DNA from 2 places in the Streptomyces sp. NPDC050549 genome. Region 2 is predicted to be linked to the other one. Evidence: predicted binding sites of a transcription regulator. Region 2 holds the regulator's gene; the other holds the start of a gene.
The links. The regulator HrcA, encoded in region 2, represses chaperone genes, less so after heat shock. The targets are predictions, from matches to a motif close to TTNGCACTCNGNNNNNCNGAGTGCNAA.
Positions count from the first base shown of each region.

Region 1 (4,416 bases), on a different contig from region 2:
GGCCTTCGTGCCGCGCGGGACGTACGGCGCGTCGAAGGCGTGGGTCGTGCAGTTCACGCAGGGGGCGGCCAAGGACCTGGCCGGGACCGGCGTACGGCTGATGGCGCTGGCGCCCGGTTTCGTGCGGACCGAGTTCCACGAGCGGGCCGGGATGGGCACGGACAACATCCCGAACTGGATGTGGCTGGACGCCGACAAGCTGGTCGCGGCGGCGCTCTCGGATCTGGCGCGCGGCAAGTCGCTGTCGATCCCGGATCCCCGCTACAAGGCGCTGATGGGCCTGGTGAAGATCACTCCGCAGGCGGTGCTCGGCGGGATCACGTCGAAGACCGGGCGGAAGTACGGGCCCCAGTGACGGCAGCCGCCCCGCTGGCAGTGGCACGAAGGCCCGGTTCCCCCAGAGGGGTGCCGGGCCTTCGGTGTACTACGGGTTCACCGACCTGCGTCAGTGGGAGTGGCCGTGGCTGTGACCACCGGCGGCCGGCTCCTCCTCTTCCTTCTTCTCGACGACCAGGGTCTCGGTCGTGAGGAGGAGGGAAGCAATGGAGGCGGCGTTCTCCAGGGCGGAGCGGGTGACCTTGACCGGGTCGATGACGCCGGCCTTGACCAGGTCGCCGTACTCGCCGGTCGCGGCGTTGAAGCCCTGGCCGGGCTCCAGGTCGGCGACCTTGGAGGTGATGACGTAGCCCTCCAGGCCGGCGTTCTCGGCGATCCAGCGCAGCGGCTCGACGACCGCGCGGCGCACGACCGCGACACCGGTGGCCTCGTCGCCGGTCTTGCCGAGGTTGCCCTCCAGGACCTTGGCGGCGTGGACCAGAGCGGAGCCACCACCGGAGACGATGCCCTCCTCGACCGCGGCGCGGGTCGCGGAGATGGCGTCCTCCAGACGGTGCTTCTTCTCCTTCAGCTCCACCTCGGTGGCGGCGCCGACCTTGATCACGCACACGCCGCCGGCCAGCTTCGCGAGGCGCTCCTGGAGCTTCTCGCGGTCCCAGTCGGAGTCGGTGTTCTCGATCTCGGCCTTGATCTGGTTGACGCGGCCCGCGACCTCGGAGGAGTCGCCGGCACCGTCGACGACGGTCGTGTCGTCCTTGGTGACCGTCACGCGGCGGGCGGAGCCCAGCACGTCCAGGCCGACCTGGTCGAGCTTGAGGCCGACCTCCTCGGCGATGACCTGACCGCCGGTGAGGGTGGCGAGGTCGCCGAGCATCGCCTTGCGGCGGTCGCCGAACCCGGGGGCCTTGACCGCGACCGCGTTGAAGGTGCCGCGGATCTTGTTCACGACCAGGGTCGACAGGGCCTCGCCCTCGACGTCCTCGGCGATGATCAGCAGCGGCTTGGAGGCGTTGGCCTGGATGACCTTCTCCAGCAGCGGCAGCAGGTCCTGGATGGAGCTGATCTTGCCCTGGTGGATGAGGATGTACGGGTCCTCGAGGACCGCTTCCATCCGCTCCTGGTCCGTCACGAAGTACGGCGACAGGTAGCCCTTGTCGAAGGCCATGCCCTCGGTGAAGTCCAGCTCCAGGCCGAAGGTGTTGGACTCCTCGACGGTGATGACACCGTCCTTGCCGACCTTGTCCATCGCCTCGGCGATGAGCTCGCCGACCTGGCTGTCCTGCGCGGACAGACCGGCGACGGCCGCGATGTCGGCCTTGTCGTCGATCGGGCGCGCGGTGGCGAGCAGCTCGTCGGAGACTGCCTTGACGGCTGCGTCGATGCCCTTCTTCAGGGCGGCCGGGGACGCGCCGGCGGCGACGTTGCGCAGGCCCTCGCGTACGAGCGCCTGGGCGAGCACGGTGGCGGTGGTGGTGCCGTCACCCGCGATGTCGTTGGTCTTGGTCGCCACCTCCTTCACCAGCTGGGCACCGAGGTTCTCGTACGGGTCGTCGAGCTCGACCTCGCGGGCGATGGTGACACCGTCGTTGGTGATGGTGGGGGCGCCGAACTTCTTGTCGATGACGACGTTGCGGCCCTTGGGGCCGATCGTCACCTTGACCGTGTCGGCAAGCTTGTTGACGCCGCGCTCGAGGGCGCGACGGGCGTCCTCGTCGAACTTCAGGATCTTCGCCATGGGAGCGGTTCAGCCCTCTCGGAAAACGTGGGTGAAACGAACTACGCCCCTGACGCCCGGCTTCATAAGGTCGCGGGGGCCAGGGGCGCAGCTCACAAACTGAATGTGCGTGAAGCGAATTACTTCTCGATGATCGCGAGCACGTCGCGGGCCGAGAGGACGAGGTACTCCTCGCCGCTGTACTTCACTTCGGTGCCGCCGTACTTGCTGTACAGCACGATGTCGCCGGTCTTCACGTCGAGCGGAAGACGCTCGCCGTTCTCGAAGCGGCCCGGGCCCACGGCCAGGACGACGCCCTCCTGGGGCTTCTCCTTGGCCGTGTCCGGGATGACCAGGCCAGAGGCCGTGGTCTGCTCGGCGTCGAGCGGCTGGACCACAATGCGGTCCTCAAGCGGCTTGATGGCAACCTTGGAGCTGGTGGTCGTCACGATCCGACCTCCCCCTTCGGAGATCTCACGGGGTTAACTGTCTGAGGTGGCGACCAGGTGGATCCGTCGTCGCGGGTGCCGGACCTGCCCGTCGCTATTGGCACTCTCCAGGGGGGAGTGCCAGACCTGAGACTATGACTGCGATTAGCACTCGGTCAAGCGGAGTGCCAATGCCTGCGGCGCTTGGGCGGAATTTTGGTGACCGTCGACCGTGGTTGCCGTCCCTGGAGGCCGTGCCTCCAGACCCCCTCCATCGGCCTTCGGCCTCGTCCTCAAACGCCGGACGGGCTGATTTCACGGCAGTTCCCGCGCTGGTCCGCCGTGCACCCCCAGTAGCCGATCCCCGCCGGCTCGCCGTCGCGGTAGAGGATCGTGCACCGGCCTGTCCCACGGCCCGGGAAGTCCAGGGCCCAGGTGCGGAGGGCGGCGATCCACTGCTCGCGGGTGCGTCTGCCCTCCGGTGCCCAGTCGCGCACCTCGTCCTCGGTCAGGGGCCGCATCATGGCGAAGTCGTCCCCGGACGCGGCGTCGACGAGGGCGTAGAGGTCGAGCAGCACGGAGGACGTGCCGCCCGTCAGGATGTACTCCCTCCAGTCGTCGTCCTCCCACAGATCGACGATGTCCCGCCCCGGGAACCCGTGGTCGTCCTCGGCCAGTTTCTGTTCCTGCGCCTGCCGGAACGCCGTCTCAAGATCCTTCTGGTAGGGCCCCGTCGAGGTTCACTGGCCGCCGCCCATCGCAAGCCCCTTTCCGCCCACCTCTGTTCGTCGTGCGCGGCAGGCTGTCCGGGGCCTGTGACACTCCCGCCCGGCGTGTCAGAGGTAGTCCTCCAGGCGGCCCACCGTCAGGCGCCGCTCCTGAATCCCCCGGAGCAGCCGGGCCGTCGTGCCGGTCGGGGTGATGCGGACGATGTCGCCGGGGGTGAGGCGGTGGGCGCCTCGGGCGTAGGTGAGGGTTCCGGTGGTCGTGGAGGCGCGCCAGAGGACCAGGGCGGAGATGCCGCAGTCGGCGGCGGCCCGGCGCGTGGTCGTGTCGTACGTGCCGTAGGGGGGCCGGAGCAGCCGGGTCCGGGTGCCGCAGATCTCGGTGCGCTGGGTGTCGTAGGGCAGGCCCGCGACGGGGCGGTGGACCTGGGGTGGGCCGAACTCCGTGACGGGCAGGCGCAGTTCGCGGACCATGTCGGTGAAGCCGGGGTCGGGGCGGGCGCCCGTGTCGTGGTCGTAGGTCAGGAAGACGACCCTGTCGCGGGTGCGGACGTGGTCCACGACGGGTGGCAGGCCCGGACCCGCCGAGCGGGCGGGGGGTCCCGGGGAAGGTTTCGGAGCGGGGGCAAGTGGGGCCGTCAAACCCCAGTGGCGGTACGGCTGTTCGCGGGCCGGGCCGTGCGGGCGCACGCGCTGGGCGGCCTTCTTGCCGAGCCGTTCGATGGGGTCGACGGACTGGGCGCAGCCGGCGAGGAGGGTGGCCGCCAGGGCGACGGCCACCGGTACCCGGACCCTCACAGGTAGTCCTCCAGGCGGGCCACCGCGTAGCCCTCGGCCGTGACCTTGCCGAGGAAGCGGCGCATGTCGTCGACCATCGTGCCCTTCCAGTCCGCGCGGCCCCGGAAGTGGGTCAGGACGATGTCCCCGGGGTGCAGGTCCCGGTCGTCCTCGCGGTACTCCCAGTGGTCGACGTAGACCTCCTCGTCCCAGATCGGGGCGTACTTGATGCCGCAGGATTTGGCGGCGACGAGGGTGTCGTGGTTGTAGTTCCCGTACGGCGGCCGGAACACGGTCGGGGCCTTGCCGAACTGCTTCTTCATGATGTCCTGCATGCCGCAGATCTCACGCTTCTGCTCGGCGTAGGACAGGCCGGGCAGGTACGGGTGCGTGAGGGTGTGGTTGTTGAGCGTGTGGCCCTCGGCCTGCATCCTCT
Region 1 covers NZ_JBFAJD010000008.1:77,547-81,962, reverse strand. Annotated here, with positions in the region: gene AB0I51_RS14400 (SDR family oxidoreductase) at 1-355, shown strand, start outside; gene groL (chaperonin GroEL) at 446-2,071, opposite strand; gene groES (co-chaperone GroES) at 2,191-2,499, opposite strand; gene AB0I51_RS14385 (hypothetical protein) at 2,772-3,056, opposite strand; gene AB0I51_RS14380 (hypothetical protein) at 3,315-4,001, opposite strand; gene AB0I51_RS14375 (polysaccharide deacetylase family protein) at 3,998-4,416, opposite strand, start outside.
Region 1: groES (co-chaperone GroES) is a predicted target of HrcA. The motif match lies at 2,644-2,670, and genes of this name have one in related genera.

Region 2 (4,416 bases):
TAACCTGGTTCGCAGGCTGCCGCCGACAGCACGCGGCGGATGTGGAGGCCATGGAGATGACCGCTGTGGACGAGCGTGGGGTGACCAGGTTCTTCGAGGGGTTCGAGCCGCCCGAGGGACTCAAGGTGGAGCTTCTTCGGGGGGTGGTCGTGATGATGGCCAGCCCTGACATCGTGCACAACATGATCGTTGCCGATGTGCAGGACCAGATCCCTCGGCAGCGCTGGGATCGCCTCCAGACCCAGGATGTGGAGATCGTCGGGGAGGCCAGCGAACCCATTCCGGACCTGATCGTGTCGGAGCGTGGGGTGGTCCCGGCCTCAGGCAATCTGGTGCCGTCCCGGTTGATCACTCTGGCGGTCGAGGTCGTGTCGAAGTCCAGTGTCCACCACGACTATCCGGTCAAGCGGTCGATCTACGCGGCGGGAAAGGTTCCCGCCTACCTTCTCGTCGATCCGATCATGGCGCAGTGTGTCCTGCTGACGAAGCCCGCAGGCCAGGGTGAGGATGCCGACTACCTCAGCCAGGAGATCATCAAGTTCGGCAATCCGGTCCCGCTGGAGGTTCTGGGACTCGAACTCGACACCAGCGAGTTCGGAACGTTCCCCAACGTCAAGCCTCACCGCTATCCGTGACGAAGTCGATCAACTCCTCCACCCGCCCCAGCAGTTCCGGCTCCAGGTCCTTGTAGGACCGGACCTTGGCCAGAATCGCCTGCCACACCGCACCGGTGTTTTCCGGCCAACCCAGGGCCCGGCACACCCCCGTCTTCCAGTCCTGCCCGTGCGGGACGCGGGGCCAGGCGGCGATGCCGACGGAGGACGGTTTCACGGCCTCCCAGATGTCGATGTAGGGGTGGCCCACGACGAGCGCGTGCTCGCTGGTGACCGACTGGGCGATGCGCCACTCCTTGGTGCCCGGCACCAAGTGGTCCACCAGGATGCCCAACCGCGCGTCCGGGCCCGGACCGAACTCGTCCACAATGGCCGGCAGGTCGTCGACGCCCTCCAGGTACTCGACCACCACACCCTCGATGCGCAGGTCGTCGCCCCACACCCGCTCGACGAGCTCGGCGTCGTGCCGGCCCTCCACGTAGATCCGCCCGGCGCGGGCCACACGCGCGCGTGCACCGGGAACGGCGACCGAACCGGATGCCGTGCGGGTGGGCCGTAGCGGACTGGACACAGGCCTGACCAGGGTGACCACCCGGCCCTCCAGGAGGAAGCCGCGAGGCTCCAGCGGGAACACCCGGTGCTTGCCGAAGCGGTCCTCCAGGGTGACCGTGCCGGCCTCGCAGCGGATCACCGCGCCGCAGAAACCGGTGCCCGGCTCCTCGACCACCAGGCCCGCCTCCGCGGCGACCTCGGGGACGGGCCTGGGCTTCTTCCACGGAGGGGTCAGGTCGGCGGAGTACTGGCGCATTCGGATGACGATAGGAGAAGGCCGGGAGACGTCACCGCGACACGCCGAAACGGGTTGCCAACGCGTCCCGTTGGGCCCGCACGAACCCCGCGTCCACCACCGCTCCGTGACCGGGCACGTACACCGCGTCCTCACCGCCCAGGCCGAGGAGGCGGTCCAGGGCGGCCGGCCAGTGGGACGGTACGGCGTCGGGCCCCGCCTGGGGTTCGCCGGACTCCTCGACCAGATCGCCGCAGAAGACGACCGCCGGGGAGCCGGGGACGAGCACCGCCAGGTCATGGGCGGTGTGCCCGGGCCCGACGTTCGCCAGCAGGACCTCTCGGTCGTCGCCGAGGGAGAGGGGCCAATCGTCCGACACCAGGTGACGCGGATACGTCAGGGCGGCTACGGCCTCGTCGGCCACGCGCGCGTGGAGGCCGTTTTCGACCGCGTCCCTACGGAGTGCCTCCCGCTCGTCCGCCAACACGCGCTCCACGCCCACCGCCCCGAACACCTCCGCGTCCGCGAACTCCGCCGCCCCGAAGACATGGTCGAAATGGCCGTGGGTGAGCGCGAGATGGGTCACACGGCGCCCGGCGAGCGACTGCGCCTCCGTACGCAACCGCGCGCCCTCCGCCACACTCGACCCCGCGTCGATCATGAGCGCCGAGCCGCCCCCGACGACCAGACCGACCGTGCAGTCCCAGCCAGGCAGCCGGCACCGCCCCACCCCGGCGGCCAGCCGCTCCCACCCCGCCTCTTCCCAAGTCACCGTCATACGGCGACGCTAACTGTGACGGCACCCCACGGCGTGACATCGCAGGACCGGCCTTGCCCGGGGTGTACCTCACGGCCGTACACTGGCCGGGGAACGCTGGCACTCACGCGCACAGAGTGCCAGGAAAGGGCGGGCTCGCGACAAGCGGCGACAAAGGCGACCAGAACTGGAGGTGTGCGCGATGCTCAGCGAACGCAGGCTTCAGGTGCTGCGCGCCATCGTCCAGGACTATGTCGGCACCGAGGAGCCGGTGGGCTCCAAGGCGCTCACCGAGCGGCACAGCCTCGGCGTCTCCCCGGCGACCGTGCGCAACGACATGGCGGCCCTGGAGGACGAGGGGTACATCGCCCAGCCGCACACCAGCGCCGGGCGCATCCCCACGGACAAGGGCTACCGCCTGTTCGTCGACAAGCTCGCCGGCGTCAAGCCGATGACCGGCCCCGAGCGCAAGGCCATCCAGAACTTCCTCGACGGCGCGGTCGACCTCGACGACGTCGTGGGCCGTACGGTACGGCTGCTAGCGCAGCTCACCCGGCAGGTCGCCGTCGTGCAGTACCCCTCGCTGACCCGCTCGACCGTGCGCCACGTGGAGCTGCTGTCACTGGCTCCCGCGCGCGTGATGCTCGTACTGATCACGGACACCGGGCGGGTCGAGCAGCGCATGGTGGACTGCCCGGCGCCCTTCGGGGAGTCCTCGCTCGCGGATCTACGCGCGCGGCTCAACAGCCGGATCGCCGGCCGCCGCTTCGCGGACGTGCCGCAGCTCGTGCAGGACCTGCCGGAGGCCTTCGAGAACGAGGACCGCGGCACGGTCGCGACGGTGCTCTCCACCCTCCTGGAGACCCTCGTCGAGGAGACCGAGGAGCGGCTGATGATCGGCGGCACCGCCAATCTCACCCGCTTCGGACATGACTTTCCCCTCACCATCCGCCCCATCCTGGAAGCCCTGGAGGAGCAGGTCGTCCTCCTCAAGTTGCTTGGTGAGGCGGGGGATTCGGGCATGACCGTACGGATCGGTCACGAGAACGCCTACGAGGGACTCAACTCCACGTCGGTGGTGTCGGTCGGCTACGGTTCGGGCGGCGAGGCAGTCGCCAAGCTCGGCGTGGTCGGACCGACCCGCATGGATTACCCGGGAACGATGGGAGCGGTACGCGCAGTGGCACGGTACGTCGGACAGATCCTGGCGGAGTCCTAAGTGGCCACGGACTACTACGCCGTTCTCGGCGTGCGTCGCGACGCGTCGCAGGATGAGATCAAGAAGGCCTTCCGCCGGCTCGCGCGCGAGCTGCACCCGGACGTGAATCCGGATCCGAAGACCCAGGAGCGGTTCAAGGAGATCAACGCCGCTTACGAGGTGCTCTCGGACCCGCAGAAGAAGCAGGTCTACGACCTCGGCGGCGACCCCCTCTCGCAGGCGGGCGGTGGTGGAGCCGGCGGCTTCGGCGCGGGCGGCTTCGGGAACTTCTCGGACATCATGGACGCGTTCTTCGGTACGGCGTCGCAGCGCGGACCGCGCTCGCGCACCCGCCGCGGCCAGGACGCGATGATCCGGCTGGAGATCGAGCTCGACGAGGCGGCCTTCGGCACCACGAAGGACATCCAGGTCGACACGGCCGTCGTCTGCAACACCTGCAACGGCGAGGGCGCGGCCCCCGGCACCTCCGCCCAGACCTGCGACATGTGCCGCGGTCGCGGTGAGGTGTCCCAGGTGACCCGGTCCTTCCTGGGCCAGGTCATGACGTCCCGCCCCTGCCCGCAGTGCCAGGGCTTCGGCACCGTCGTGCCGACGCCGTGCCCGGAGTGCGCCGGTGACGGCCGCGTCCGCTCGCGGCGCACGCTGACGGTGAAGATCCCGGCCGGTGTGGACAACGGCACGCGGATCCAGCTCGCGGGCGAGGGCGAGGTCGGCCCCGGTGGTGGCCCCGCCGGTGACCTGTACGTCGAGATCCACGAGCTGCCGCACGCGATGTTCCAGCGCCGCGGCGACGACCTGCACTGCACGGTCACCCTCCCGATGACGGCGGCGGCCCTCGGCACGAAGGTGCCGCTGGAGACGCTGGACGGCATGGAGGAGGTCGACATCCGGCCCGGCACCCAGTCCGGCCAGTCGATCCCGCTGCACACCAGAGGCATCACGCATCTGCGCGGCGGCGGCCGGGGCGACCTCATCGTGCACGTCGAGGTCACCACCCCGACCAAGCTCGACGTGGAGCAGGAACGCCTCCTCAGGGAGC
Region 2 covers NZ_JBFAJD010000001.1:391,874-396,289, forward strand. Annotated here, with positions in the region: gene AB0I51_RS01745 (Uma2 family endonuclease) at 57-635, shown strand; gene AB0I51_RS01750 (DUF3097 domain-containing protein) at 613-1,422, opposite strand; gene AB0I51_RS01755 (MBL fold metallo-hydrolase) at 1,454-2,179, opposite strand; gene hrcA (heat-inducible transcriptional repressor HrcA) at 2,361-3,377, shown strand; gene dnaJ (molecular chaperone DnaJ) at 3,378-4,416, shown strand, end outside.